DNA from 3 places in the Priestia sp. SIMBA_032 genome. Region 2 is predicted to be linked to each of the others. Evidence: riboswitches for the same ligand, from Rfam matches in the RefSeq annotation. Region 2 holds a riboswitch; each other region holds the start of a gene.
What was found. A riboswitch is a leader RNA that binds a small molecule or an ion and turns the genes downstream of it on or off. The one in region 2 is predicted to bind thiamine pyrophosphate.
Positions count from the first base shown of each region.

Region 1: linked by a shared signal. The riboswitch ahead of thiM (hydroxyethylthiazole kinase) and the one ahead of thiT (energy-coupled thiamine transporter ThiT) in region 2 are both predicted to bind thiamine pyrophosphate.
Region 3: linked by a shared signal. The riboswitch ahead of SB717_RS04670 (acetylornithine deacetylase) and the one ahead of thiT (energy-coupled thiamine transporter ThiT) in region 2 are both predicted to bind thiamine pyrophosphate.

Region 1 covers NZ_JAWRXD010000003.1:467,618-472,665, reverse strand. Annotated here, with positions in the region: gene SB717_RS12575 (TetR/AcrR family transcriptional regulator) at 1-95, shown strand, start outside; gene SB717_RS12570 (MFS transporter) at 192-1,409, shown strand; TPP riboswitch at 1,602-1,710, shown strand; gene thiM (hydroxyethylthiazole kinase) at 1,785-2,591, shown strand; gene thiE (thiamine phosphate synthase) at 2,605-3,249, shown strand; gene SB717_RS12555 (pyridoxamine 5'-phosphate oxidase family protein) at 3,279-3,707, opposite strand; RNA gene ssrS (6S RNA) at 3,856-4,033, opposite strand; gene SB717_RS12545 (hypothetical protein) at 4,143-4,763, opposite strand; gene SB717_RS12540 (helix-turn-helix transcriptional regulator) at 4,917-5,048, shown strand, end outside.
Region 2 covers NZ_JAWRXD010000003.1:81,195-86,242, reverse strand. Annotated here, with positions in the region: gene SB717_RS10590 (ethanolamine ammonia-lyase subunit EutB) at 1-848, opposite strand, end outside; gene SB717_RS10585 (ethanolamine ammonia-lyase reactivating factor EutA) at 875-2,293, opposite strand; gene thiT (energy-coupled thiamine transporter ThiT) at 2,450-3,055, opposite strand; TPP riboswitch at 3,088-3,188, opposite strand; lysine riboswitch at 3,363-3,547, shown strand; gene SB717_RS10575 (amino acid permease) at 3,650-5,048, shown strand, end outside.
Region 3 covers NZ_JAWRXD010000001.1:933,323-938,370, forward strand. Annotated here, with positions in the region: gene SB717_RS04655 (ABC transporter permease) at 1-640, opposite strand, end outside; gene SB717_RS04660 (ABC transporter ATP-binding protein) at 637-1,401, opposite strand; gene tenA (thiaminase II) at 1,394-2,065, opposite strand; gene SB717_RS04670 (acetylornithine deacetylase) at 2,071-3,348, opposite strand; TPP riboswitch at 3,463-3,565, opposite strand; gene SB717_RS04675 (MupG family TIM beta-alpha barrel fold protein) at 3,784-4,794, opposite strand; gene SB717_RS04680 (PTS transporter subunit EIIC) at 4,791-5,048, opposite strand, start outside.

The DNA.
Region 1 (5,048 bases), 390 kb from region 2:
GCATGTCTCGAAAAATGAGTACGGAAAATGCCCTGCAGCTTTACCGTTCCGCAATCGATGTATTTTTAAACGGAATTATAGCAAGGTCTTCTTAAATAATCGGGGATGCTTATTGCGGTAATGAGTAATCCCTCATTATTTTGTGTTTTTATAGACCGAACGTTCAGTATTTTTGTAACCAGGAGGTTTATATGTCATTATTGTTAAGAAATCGAGCGGCGATTTTGCTGCTCATGCTAAATATCTTTATTATCTTTACGGGAATCGGTCTCGTTATTCCAATTATGCCAACATATATGACGGAGCTTCATATCAACGGCAGCGTGATGGGGCTTTTAGTAGCGGTGTTTTCACTAACTCAATTTCTGTTTTCACCTTTAGCGGGGCGGTTATCAGATTCATTAGGAAGAAAGAAAATTATTGTAGCGGGAATGATTGTTTTTGCCTTGTCTGAATGGTTCTTTGGTTCAGTGAGTATACCTCTTTTATTATTTGTATCCAGAATGCTAGGCGGGGTCGGGGCCGCGCTTATTATGCCTGCTGTTATGGCCTATACAGCGGACGTGACGTCTGCTAAAGAACGCGCTAAAGGAATGGGCTATGTGACGGCGGCGATTACAACAGGATTTATTATCGGGCCCGGTATCGGAGGCTTTTTAGCTGAATACGGTATGCGCGTACCGTTTTATATGGCCGCAGTAGCAGGAGGCTTGGCTGCAGTGATTACGCTTTTTGTTTTGCCAGAGTCTCGTCCTGTACAAAATCATGCTGTTTCAAATAATGAGAATCCAAAAGAAGATCGGCTGCTGCTGCAGCTTATGAATTCCTATAAAGAACCTTATTTTTTAAGTTTAATTATCGTTTTTGTGACATCGTTTGGATTATCCAATTATGAAACGATCTTTTCACTATTTGTGGATCATAAATTTAGCTTTACGCCAAAAGATATTGCGTTTGTTATTACGTTTGGCTCTATTGCAGGGGCTGTAGTGCAGGTTACGATTTTTGGCTGGATTTTAAATAAGTTTGGTGAAAAAAGAGTGATTTCGTTTTGCTTGATGATGACGGGACTTTTTATTTTACTTACGCTATTTGTGCACACGTACTGGCTTATTATTGTTGTGACATTTATCGTCTTTTTAGCAACAGATATTTTACGTCCGGCAATCAGCACGCAAATGTCGATGATGGCACAAGACGACCAAGGGTATGTAGCCGGACTAAACTCTGCTTATACAAGTCTGGGGAATATTATGGGACCCGTTGTAGCAGGCTTTCTCTTTGATATAAACATTAATTATCCGTACGTATCAGCTGCACTTGTACTGCTGCTTTGTTTTCTTTTATCTTTAAGAGCAGGGAAGGACCGAAAAGCAGCTGTGAGAAATCAAGCGATTCAAGAGAAATAACGAAAAGGAAAAAATGATAGAATTTTTAAGGGATAGAAGACCTCCAGTAGCTTACTGGAGATCTTTTACTGCTGCTTTTAGTAAAGCTATAAGATTTACAATACCACTCAGCCTATAGTGAAGCTTTATTTTATCGGCAAAACAGTGAAATGGTTGCAAATAAAAAAAGTTAATAGTAAACTTTAAACGTAACAAGAATAGTATGGGAGCTTGCGCGGGGCAGGCTGAGAGTACAGGGGCGCCTGTTGACCATTTGAACCTGTTGGATAATGCCAGCGCAGGGAATGTGAGTACATACCAAAGCACCTTGCATGCGCAAAGTGCTTTTTTGTCTTTTTTTGCAGTGTTAAAACTAAATGAAAAGAGTGAGAGAACATGGATATTAGTAAAATTTCAGCTCAATTAGAAAAAGTAAGAGATACAAGTCCGCTTGTTCATAATATTACGAATGTTGTGGTAACCAATTTTACAGCAAATGGACTGCTTGCTCTAGGAGCGTCACCTGTTATGGCGTATGCGAAGGAAGAAGTGGCTGACATGGCTCGAATCGCCGGAGCGCTTGTCTTAAATATGGGTACACTGACGGCTCAAGAAGTAGAAGCGATGAGAATAGCAGGAAAATCAGCAAATGAAAACGGCGTGCCGATTATTTTCGATCCTGTAGGAGCGGGAGCGACACCTTTTCGTACAGAAGTAGCACGTCAGCTTGTAGAAGAATTAAATATTGCCGTGATTCGCGGTAACGCTGCTGAAGTTGCGAACGTAGTAGGCGAGTCATGGCTCATTAAAGGCGTTGATTCATTAGAAGGGCAAGGAGACGTCATTGAACTTGCTGAGAAAGCAGCGAACAAATTAGATACAGTGATTGTTATTACGGGTAAACAAGATGTAATCACGGATGGAAACACAACGTATACAGTAGACAACGGCCACCCGTTATTTACGAAAGTGACGGGTACTGGATGTCTGTTAACATCAATTATAGGAGCTTTCGCTGCTGTAGAAAAAGAATATGTCGAGGCAAGCGTTGCTGCTTTAAGTTTTTACGGAGTGGCAGGTGAAATCGCCGCAGCGAAAAAAAGTGAAGAAGGGCCGGGGAGCTTTCAAATTGAGCTGTTAAATCAGCTTCATCTTTTATCTGGGCAGGATATTGAATCATATGCAAGAGTACATCAACGTTAAAAGGAGCCGGAAAATGACAAACGAAGAAATCAAAAAGCTGCTGCAAGTTTATTTTATAATGGGCAGCAATAACTGTACAAAAGATCCGAAAGAAGTGTTGAAAGAAGCAATTGAAGGCGGCGTTACCGTGTTTCAATTTCGTGAAAAAGGCGAAGGTGCCCTAACAGGAGAAGCGAAATATCAGCTGGCGAAGGAACTTCAGCAAATTTGTCAGCAGCACAACGTTCCTTTTGTTGTGAATGATGATCTTGACTTAGCGATTCGTTTACAAGCAGATGGCGTTCATATTGGACAAGAAGATGAAAAAGCTCATATTGTTCGAGAAAAAATAGGAAAAGGAATTGTGGGGGTCTCTGTTCATAATATACAAGAGCTGCAGCAAGCGATAAAAGACGGGGCGGATTATGTAGGAATGGGACCGGTTTTTCCTACTTCTACAAAAAAAGACGCAAAAGCAGTGCAAGGTACAAAATTAATTGAAGAAGTGCGAAACCAGAATATTGACTTTCCAATTGTAGGAATCGGTGGCATCACGCCTGAAAATGCCAAACAAGTAGTAGAAGCAGGTGCAGATGGCGTTTCTATTATTACCGCGATTAGCTTAGCAGCGTCTCCAAAAGAAAAAGCAGCTCAATTGAAAGAAGCGGTAGGAAAATAAAAAAAAGCGCACAGTGTGCGCTTTTTTTATTATAGCTGAACAGTTTGAGGAGTTTCTTCGCCTTCATTCATAAAGCGAATTTCGTTTGGCGTAATTTCCAGAACAACATACTCAGGGTCATTTGGACCGTCAAACCATTCTTTCATGTGATCGTTCCATATACGTTCTTTTAATTGATCACCAGTACGAAGAACAGCTGTCCCAGATAATTCTAAGTATTGATCGCCATATCCTTCGCCGCTGTAGCCCAATAGTACGTGTACGTTCGGATTGGCTTCGATTTCTTCTGCCTTATGTGTATTGATATTTGTTGGTGTGTAAAGAGCGATACCATCTTCATCGCTGAAAAATGTCATATAGCGAGAGTGGGGTTTGTTGCTTACAACTGTGGCTAATGTTCCTACACGATTTCCTTCTAATACTTCATTTACTTTTTTAGCAATTTTTTGTTCATTCATTTTATCCATCTCCTTTATTACTTTTTATGTTCCTCAATCGAAGATAAATAAAACATACATGTCTAAAAAAAATATAAGTTAACAATAAAATAATTATGTAAACTAATAAATTGAAAAATAAAAAAAAGCTAGCTACAGCTAACTAAAAAATAACCCCGCACTGCCGTAACCCTAAGTGTCTTAAATACCCAGATCTACTAGGTGGGTGCTCTCATAGCCGGGTTTAGCGTCCCAAGAAGGGCGTGCTATCTGCAGCTAAATTTTGAGCTCCCTTTTAACACTCAAAGGTTTAAGACAACATGAGTATACGCACAGCGCAGGTATGTATAACAAATGTAAATAAGATGCCGATATATAAATGTTTTCTAATTAATCAACTTTTATCGTACAAGAAATGATTATAACGGAATAATGAATGGAACGCAAGACTTTTATTTAAAGTTTTTCTTCTCTAATATGTTGGCGGTTATCCAGTAACAAAATAAGAAAAGGGCCGGCAACTGGAATGAAACATAAAAGAAGGTAAGGCCGGGATGCTATCCTTTCTTTTGTCATAACGGAGTAAGAAAGCCACGTTAAAACAAAAAAATCAGCGGTCATCACGCTAACAAGCTGTGACTGCATAAAAGCATCTCCATAAGCTTTTATTGAACCTACGGATAGTCCGTATACGTAACCTGCAATCGTGAGTGCTAAGCATAGTCCAATCCATAAACGAGAAGAAATGATGGCAATGAAACGTGAAGGAATACGCGAACGAGTTCGAACTTTTTGTTCTTTCCAATGATAATAGAACAAAAGAGAAAAAGCTCCAAGCGCAAATGATGAAAGAGAAAATGGCCATCCAGGCAGTTTGTACGTATCTTTTTTACAGATCATTACCATGAACAATACTGGGAAAAGTCCTAAAAAAGAGAATACCATAACCACGAGCGGATCTACCTGTTGAAAATTTCCTGTAATAAGGTTTTTAAACAGCAAATCATCAGCGGCGCCTGCTCCCGGAGCTAGCAGCAAGGCGTATAGTACCAGCATAGCCCATACAATGATATACATATTCTCAACTCCTTTTAATGGTTTTAGTATACAAAAACCATTTCAGTATATTTCCCCGTCTTGTGATGAAAGGAAACGCTTGAAACTATTCTTTAATTAGGTGTAATATTACACTAAAGAAATGTGCGTGTATAGAAAGAAAGGGCTGTAAAAATGAATAAACAAGAAGTGATTAAATCAGTATCGGATAAAATACGATTAATTCGTTTAGAAAGAAACTATTCACAAGACAGAATGGCCGAAGTCATTGGTATTTCAAAAAAAACATTGGTTCAAATTGAAAAA
Region 2 (5,048 bases):
CGGTTTGGACCTTTTGCCGTCCCTTTTTCATGAATTAACGCTGTTGCTTCATCGAGCATAGAGGGTGAAATCCCAAATGAATCATTACCGGCTTCTGTTCCTGCTAAACTTTGAAAAATCAAGTCAGCAGATGCTCCTTTTTCGATTGCTCTCATCTGACTCGTTACGTGTGATAACACACAGTTTTGAGTAGGGATGGACCATTCATTGATTATATTTTTTGTTTCATTTAAAAGCGCGTAGATATTATCCGTTGTGTCAATAACGGGGTTAATTCCAATAACCGCATCCCCAATTCCATAGCTTAACGCTTCGTAGAGAGATGCTCTCATTCCTTTTAAGTTATCTGAAGGATGATTAGGCTGGGCTCTTGAAGCCAATACGCCTTTTTGGCCGATAGTCGTTTGACAAGTGGTTTGCACTTCTATTTTTGCTGCTCCTTGAATTAAATCTAAATTGGACATAATTTTAGTAGCTGCCGCAATCATTTCGCTACTTAACCCTTTGCTAAGCGCAAGAAGGTCTTCTCTGGTATGCTCATCAGATAAGATGTATTCTCTTAACTCCCCTACTGTCCAATTTTTTATAATGTCGTAAACCGATGAATCAATTTGACTTTCGATTAACGCTGAGACATTGTCTTCATCTGGACTTAGCAGTGGATAATTTCGAATATCAGCAAGTGTGATACCAGCTAGAACTTGTTTGGCTGCCATTCGTTCTTTCATTGACTCAGCGCTAACTCCCGCTAGCTGATCTCCAGAACGCTCTTCGTTTGCTTTGGCCATGATTTCTTTTAAGCTATAAAATGAAAATGTTTCTCCTAACAATCGGGTAGTTTTAAACATCTTTTCCTCCTTGTATGTTCAGTGGATTATGATGAAAAAGCGAGCGTTTTAACCGAAACAGAGATTGCCTCTCCAGCTACGGGTAACCCTAGATCGATATAATCTCCGTGGGTAAAATCAATTTGATCTAAACAAATAATTTCTAATTCTTTCTTCTGTTTGGCTAGTGCTTGTCCTAAAGCTTTTGCAATATCTTGCTCGCATAAAACAACGAGGCACTTAGCTCCCTTAAAACAAGCAATGAATTCAGCGCTTATTACTTTTGCTAATTCTTGAAGCATCTTATAGCTGCAGTAAGGAAAATGAGATAAAGCAATAGCAGCGGGAGGATCTTCTGCACTGAAAACAGTTGAAGCCTGCATACATGCCGTTCGAGCTCTTTCTTGAAACAGCTGCGGATTCCACTCATCCTCTTGCTGTACGGGTATTTCTATGATCGGAATATTTTTCAGCGGCAGCCGTTTAGACCCAATGTATACGGTTGACCCGCTAACTTCTGTATTTTGCATGCCGGCTCCAATGACAGTAGCGCGCGTTGTTTCAGCGGCTTGAGATACCTGTATGGATTGAAAGTGATACGCTAGCAGCGGACCGATATCTCTGTGTATGGCCACTTCCTTCACTGTTTTTGGCTTATGTTTCTTCATCATTGCTCCTATTCCTCCTGAAACCATGATTGTTTCCGGTTGGATAGAAGATCTTATATGAAGAGAAACGAGCAGCGAAGAGGTTTGAGTCAGTGCTCTTACATAATTCACGGTTTCTTCAGCTAGCAATTGACAGATAGAAGAGAGTTTTTCAAATGTTGCTTTTTCACCTTCATACAGCATCAAAGAATTATTTTTTAAAAATTCAGTTAAATAAGACGAAACGTAGGTAACAAGACCATCTGAATTCAGACGAATTAATCTTCCGCCTACATGCAATGTGAATGTCTCTATCACTTTGCCATTTTGACATAAAGCGATGTTAGCGGTGCCTCCCCCTACATCGACATTGGCAATCACTTGATTTGTTTCAAGAGAGCGTTCGATTGCTCCCGATCCTTTTGCTGCTAACATTCCTTCTAAGTCAGCACCAGCTGTTGCAACAACAAAGTTCCCAGCGTGTTCAGCTAGATAATGAACGATACTCTCTGCATTTTGCTTCCGAGCCGTTTCTCCTGTAATGATCACAGCGCCTGCCTCCACTTGATCTAAGGAGATCCCTGCTTTTTTGTATTCTTTTTCTAGTAATAGCATTAACCTTCGGACATCGATTTCAACCTCGTTTACCATAGGTGTTGTATAGATGGAACTTGCATACGTTACGCGACGATCAATAATTTGACAGCCTGGCAGCGTAAACTGATTTTGTTGATTTGCTATTAACAGCTTGCTTACAATCAGTTTTGTTGTGCTTGTTCCAATATCTAACCCTATGCTCATCATCCATTTCTGTAGCATACGATCAATCCCTTATCTCGTTTGAATATGGTGATTATCATAAAACATTTTTTTGAATATTTCACTAACTATGTTATCAAACCTGACATGCTTTTGTGTAAACAAAGGTGACAAATGACAAAAAAGACTAAACCTTGGTAGATTTAGTCTTTTTTATTATGAGTGTGATTTAGTTACAATCATTCTTGATGCCGATGGAATTAATAGTGAAAGAATGATTAAGCAGGCTATTAATGACCCTACCATTGAAATTCCGTTCATTGAAAAAGAATACCACAGAGCGGACATTCCCTTTGGCGCATATGATCCCCAAAAAATAATACCAGCAATAAAGTGCCAGAAATAACGTGCGAAGCTGCCGATAATAAGGGATAGAACAATTAAAACAAAAGCTTTTGATCTGTTATTGTTAGCTAAATTTGTTTTGATAGATTGTGAAAAAACACCTCCAAAACCTATAAAAGCAAAAGCCACAATATATTCAATAAACGTTTGCAGTGCTGTTAAAATATAAGCCGTCCCTGTTGCTAACTGCAAAAGCCCCCATAATAGACCAGATAGAGCTCCGCCTTTTACTCCCCAGCGAAAGCACATAATAAAAATGGGCACCATGGAGAACGAAATACTCACAGCCGTTGCAATCTTAATGGAAGGCAAAAGATCAAGTAAAAGTGCTAATGCTGCAAAAATAGCTATTTCAATTTTAGCCTGTAAAGGTAATGCCTTATTCACGTTTCTCACTCCTGTTTTTGAATCATTCATATCAAACGGTTTACACAGGAGTAAGCAAATATATGCTACTATTCCCACATTCCTACGCTAGCGTTAACTAACAGGTTCGAAGGGTCTGAACAATTTGTTCACTCTCAGCACGGCGGCTCCCCCTGTGGTACGTTCGGATATTTATGTATTATGAAGACACTATTTATTATACCATATGTCACAAAATAGATTCGAGAGATTTCAAAGATGTTTCTATTTTCTGAATCTATTTTTTATAATGACAATCGTTTTAGTATTTGATATACTTCTTTTATGTCAATTGAATATAAAAAACCCTCATCCTAATCGATGAGGTAGAGGTCGCAGTTTTTAATAGTAAAGTAACGGAAATGCAGAGAACATTGAGGATGTTGCTTGAAAGGAAAAATTGCCGAAGTTTAAATCACTTCTCGGTTGATTTAAGCTGGGGCTGTCTCCGAACAGGAACAGAACTGTCACATCATGCGAATGATGTGAAGAGCTATCTTCACGGAAGGTTGACGCGGTTTTCAGATTTAAAAGCGCGCACATATACTGCGGGCTTTTTTTATGTTATCCCGTCTCTTTCCGTACATTCGAAAGGAGTATTTATCTATGCAAGAGCAGCAAGAATTAAAACGTGGGTTGAAATCTCGCCACTTAACGATGATTTCATTAGGAGGAGCCATCGGAACCGGTTTATTCCTAGCAAGTGGTGGAGCAATTCACACAGCAGGACCTGGGGGAGCGCTTTTAGCTTACGCGATCATTGGCGTCATGGTTTACTTTTTGATGACCAGCCTGGCGGAGCTCGCAGCTTATATGCCTGAAGCCGGTTCGTTTAGTACGTATGCGTCTCGGTTTGTAGATCCATCCTTTGGTTTCGCTCTCGGCTGGAACTATTGGTACAACTGGGCTATTACGATTGCAGCTGAATTATCCGCTGGAGCCCTTATTATGAAATTTTGGTTCCCAAACTCTTCCTCTATTTTATGGAGTGCCCTCTTTTTATTAATTATGTTTGGGCTTAATTACCTTTCTGTAAAAGGATTTGGTGAATCGGAATTTTGGTTTTCGTTAATTAAAGTAATAACGGTTATTATCTTTTTAGTTATTGGTATTATGATGATTTTTGGTATCTTTAACAATGAAGCACCGGGTTTTAAAAACTTCACGCTTGGTGATGGACCTATTCACGGTGGATTCTTTACGGTATTAGGTATTTTTATGGCTGCTGGTTTTTCATTCCAAGGAACAGAGTTGCTTGGAGTCGCAGCTGGAGAAAGTGAAGATCCGGAAAAAACGGTTCCTCGCGCAGTTAAACAAGTCTTCTGGCGCATCTTGTTATTTTATATTTTAGCTATTTTTGTTATCGGGATGCTTATTCCATACACAGCGGATTCCTTAGCAAGTGATGATGTGCGAGTAAGTCCGTTTACTTTAATATTCGAACGAGCGGGTCTAGCGTTTGCTGCATCAGCTATCAATGCCGTTATTTTAACAGCTGTTTTATCTGCTGGTAACTCAGGTATGTATGCTTCTACACGTATGTTGTGGAACTTAGCGAAAGATGGAAAAGCACCGAGGTTCTTAGCAAAAGTGAATAAACGAGGCGTTCCGGTTAATGCTTTAATCGCAACGGCACTTGTCGGTACACTTGCATTTGGTGCTTCATTTTTTGGAGATGGTGCGGTATACACATGGTTACTTAACGCTTCTGGTATGTCTGGTTTTATTGCTTGGTTAGGAATTGCGATCAGCCACTATCGTTTTAGAAGAGCATTTGTTGCTCAAGGTCATGATTTGAGTGAACTTCCATATCATGCAAAACTTTTCCCATTTGGCCCTATCTTTGCCTTTATTTTATGTGCCGTTGTTATTTTAGGCCAAAACTATTCGGCGTTTATGGGTGACTCGATTGACTGGTACGGTGTACTTGTTTCTTATATCGGACTGCCTTTATTCTTAATTGTTTGGTTAGGATACAAATGGACGAAAAAGTCGAAGCTTATCT
Region 3 (5,048 bases), on a different contig from region 2:
CAGCTGCATCAAACTGTGTCATCATACGACGACTGAAATATCCTAAGCCTGCTTGCGCACCTAACCATTCCCCAATGGCAGCACCTATTATGCTAAAGGTAACCGCTACTTTGAGCCCTGAATAAAAATGAGGCAGTGCAGAAGGAATGTTCAGCTTAAAAAATATATCTTTTTTTGTTGCTCCCATCGTTAACATGAGTTCTTTTAACTCTTTGTTTGTGGAACGAAGCCCGTCAAACGTGCTAACGGTAATGGGAAAAAACGTAATTAATACGGTCACAATCACTTTGCTCCAAATGGAGTAGCCAAACCACAGCACAAATACAGGAGCAATGGCAATGGTCGGAATCATTTGTGAAGCAATAATAAGCGGATAAAAAGCACGCTCAATAAGCGGGCTCCAATTCATCCACACAGCCAGCAGAACCCCTAGCACAACGGATATTACAAGCCCAATTACGACAATAGATAACGTAGCTGGTAAATGCTTAAACAATAAATCCATTCGCAGTTCCCAAAGCTTCGTTAAAATACCGCTGGGCGTTGGTAAAATAAACGGATAGTTTACAATGCGTGCTCCAATTTCCCAAGCAGCCAGCAAAATGACTACTAAAATCACTGAAGCCCCGTACTTTTTCATGTGTTCACCTTCGATCTTAGCTGTTCAATTAAATAATCTTTCAAGTCAAGCACTCGCTGTTGATTCAAATCTTTTTGCGTTCGAGGTCTGCTAAGCGGCACTTGAATCTCTTCAAGGTGACTTACCGGCTTGTCTGAGAAGATAAAAATACGATCTGATAAAAAAAGCGCTTCGTTGACGTCATGAGTGATAAATAAGATGCTATGTTTACGCTTTTGCCATTGTTCAAGCAGCCATTCCTGCATCGACAAACGCGTAATGGCATCAAGTGCACTAAAAGGCTCATCTAAAAGCAGCACGTTAGAACCGCTTAATACCGTCCGGAGAAAAGAAACGCGCTGCTTCATCCCTCCCGATAAATCACTTGGAAAACGGTTTTCATACCCTTTTAGGCCAAACTCTTCAAGCAGCTGAGACACTTGCCTATGAGCACTTGCTTTTGACACATTGTGAAGCTCGAGAGGCAGTGCTGCATTGTCGAGAATCGTGCGCCACGGAAGAAGTAAATCTTGCTGCGGCATGTAGCCTACTTTTCCTAGTCGCTTTTCATAAGACTGTCCGTTAATCACGATATCGCCTTCACTCTGCTGTTCAAGACCTGTAATGAGACGAAACAACGTACTTTTTCCAGATCCGCTCGCTCCAACGATACTGACAAACTCGCCGTCTTTCACGTCTAAGTTTAATGATTTTAAAATCGCTTGATCGCCGTTTTTGTACGTAAAACTGACGTTTTGAAAAGATAGCACAGACTTATTCATGAACTGGCCACATCGCTTCTTTATAAGCCATATCCCAGAACATATACTCAAAACGGGTCGTATTTAAGAAAATTTCTTCGAGCTTTTCTAACTCAGCTTCTGATTTATCTTCAGTAAGTGAGTCAAATAAGTTGATACACCACGTCGCCAGTTCTCCAAATTCTTCTGAGCTGTACATTTCAATCCACTCTCGATAAAACTCATTTTCAGCCCCAGGCTTTTCACTGAGTTCTTTTCCTATTTCCCAGTAGCTCCACATACAAGGCAAAAGAGCCGCCACTAATTCAGCTAATGTTCCGCTTTGACCAACGTGCAGCATATAGTGTGTGTATGCAAGCGTTGTAGGAGATGGCTGCGCTTTTTCTAATTCTTTTTCGCTGATTTCAAATTTCTTGGCATACTCACGGTGTAAACTCATTTCTTCATTTAACGTAGAATCTAAAAGCGCAGCAAATTTCCCCATCGTTTGAAGATCGGTAGCTTTCATAGCTCCAATTGCAAATAATTTGGCATAATCAATTAGATAAAGGTAATCTTGAATCATATAAAAGCGAAACTTCTCCTTTTCAAGCGTTCCGTCTCCCATTCCCTGTACGAAGGGATGATTATGATTTTGACGCCAAATAGGCTGCAGCTTTTCGTATAATCGTTCACTAAATTTCATGATGATCACTCCTTATGCGTATGCAGCCACGTATAAATGAACTGCACCATCACTTTTGTATATTGAATAAGCTGATTCATATCTAATTGTTCGTTCACAGCATGTGCATTTGCTAAATTTCCCGGGCCGTAAATAGCTGCCGGAATTCCCGCATCAGCTAGCCATCCCCCGTCTGTTACGCTAGTTGACACATCAATTGGAGGCTTTTTCCCTTCCATTTGTTCATGAGTATGTGCAAGCAGCTGTACTCCTGCATGATTTTCATCAATTTCTAATGACGGGAAGATTTCTCCTCTGTCTTCAATCATCGATGTGCCTCCCCATTCAAAGGTTGGCAGGTTATCTTTTAACCATGGATCTGCTTTTGCAATAGCTATAATATATTCTTCCACTTCTTTTGATACTTGGTCGTACGACTCATTTGGATAATAGTGAACGGTGATCCACAGCCTGCATTCATCTGCAACAAACGCAGCATGTCTTCCACCTTCGATTACTGCTGGATTAATCGTATTTGTACCTGGCAAAAATCCTGGATAGCTCTTTGTAACAGCCCAGTGACGCTCCAATTCTTGCAGCCCTCCGATCACTTTTGCCATCTTTTCAATAGCGCTTGCGGCTAAGAGTCCTCCTCCAGCATGAATCATACTTCGGCGTGTACCGTCATGATAGGTTTTACTGCTTTTTATCGTAATCCATCCCGTGATCACTCCGCCTTGACCTTGAATATGTAAATCACTTGTATCCGCTACGAGCGCAAAATCAGCTGTATACCCTTTCTGACAGCATTGCAGCGTACCTGCCTCTCCTACTTCTTCTCCTACAACGGATTCAAAAATCAAGTCTCCCGGCAGCTCAATTCCTGCTTCTGTTAGAAGCTGAACTGCAAATAATGCCCCTGCCAAGCCGCCTTTCATATCAGCAACTCCGCGTCCGATGATTTTATTGTCTTTCACGACAGCTTCAAACGGGTCTGTCTCCCACTCTTCATTTTCTTGTACCTCAGCTACATCCATATGCCCGTTAATAATCAAGCTTTGATAGTCAGCTGATTTTTGTCCTTTTAATGTGCCCACTACAATAGGATCGTTGGAATATAAGTCCCACATATCGATGGAAAAACCGCAGTTTTTAAGAAAATCCGCTACGTACAGCTGCGCTTCATGAGAATTTCGTGCAGGAGGCGCTGGCGTTTTATATGAAACAAGTTTTTTTAATAACTGGATTAGCTCCCCTTTGCGCTCCTCTACCTGTTTGACAAGCAAATCAATTGTTTCTTCCATGTATGACACCTTCCTTTACGCATAAAAAAACACTTCTTTCGCAGGAAAGAAGTGTTTTTGTTTATATACAAAAAATTATTATAACGAGTTCGTAAGGAAATACCATACAAAACATCCATTACAATACCTCTTTCCTACGCTAGTATTACCTAGTTCAGGTTATAAGGGTTAAGACTTCTCGTCTCTCTCAGCTTCGAAAGCACCCCTAGTGGTGTTGTATCTCTATAAGATTATCTATTATTATATGTTTACCTGTAATAGTTTTATCATAGTAAAGCGTTTTATTCAATAGAAAGGTTCATGATTCAGCAATGAAAATAGTTTCCTTTTTAGTAAAATAAAGAGCACACACCTTTTTCAAGCAGTGTGTGCTCTTTACTTTCATAAACTTACTAGTTAGCTATCGGCTTTTTTAAAAATACACCGTTTTTCCATTTAGACAGTAATAAGCTCAAGTTTTTGTCCCGGTCTCACTAATGAAAGCAGCTCATGATCTTCCTCTATCACATACCCAATCACGTTGACATTAGCATTTGCAGGCAAATTGGTTTTAGCTATTTGAACCTCTCCTCTGTAACGCCCGTAGCCATCATTGTCCATTGTAATTGCTCCGATTCTGCGTTCTACTGTATGAAATGGCGGCACTGGCTTTACAGATCGAGTATCAACCAAACGCAGAACGTCTCTTGATACATCCGGACGCACGCTGTACGTTCCATCTATATGAGGTGAACGAATGCGTAGCGGAATAATGCGATTTTCTTGATATTGAACTAAACGCTTTAATAAACTTGATGCGGCGTATGGATCTCCAATATAAACCTCTGTTACTCCGCATTCGTATAAATCTACTGCAGAGGTAAAAGGACATTTATTACGGTCTTTTTCTCTAGTAGGAAGACCTTGATAAATAGGGCCTCTTTTTTTGCCTTCTCCCGGAATATAAGCGCAGACTGGAATACGAAGTTCATTAAATAAATCTGTCTGCTGTTGAAAAAATGTTTCTTCAAGCCCTGTTTCAGGCCGCGGATAAAAATTATGCCATGCAAGCAGCTGATGATGATGAAGACCAGCATATAAGAGTGCTTCAACTTCTTGTTTGGATATCGTACTTGCATTAACAGCAATATAAAATTCATTCGCAAGCGAAAGAGTTTCTTCTGCGCTAAAGCCATCGTCTAGTCTAATACCAGATACGCCAAGTGAAGATAGAGTCATAAGGCTTTCAATACCTAAATGAACCGGCGTATGCTTGGATACGTCTGCATACACGCTTATTCGACAATCTCTAGCCACATGAAGCAATTCTTTTGCCCGTTCAGCCAAATTTCCTTTTTCTTCTGGAATGTGAAGCGAAGTAAATGCACGTGTGACGCCGCACTCGCTTGCTTCTATTAATCTTTTTTTGGCATCACTATCATTTAAATAAAACGAAATGCCAATCATTCAAACTCCCCCGCCATTTCATCGTTAAATCCAAAGAAATAGGTACAAACAAAGCCTGCTGCGTAAGCAATAACTAATCCCAGTAAATAAAGAAGAATTTGATGCGCATGAACTAAAAACGTAAGCGGCAAACCTGATACTCCCACTGCTACAGTTGCAATATGGAAGTGCGCCTGAAACGCTCCGCCGATTCCAGCTCCAAGACAAGCGGTTAAGAATGGACGCCCTAAAGGAAGTGTGACTCCAAAAATAAG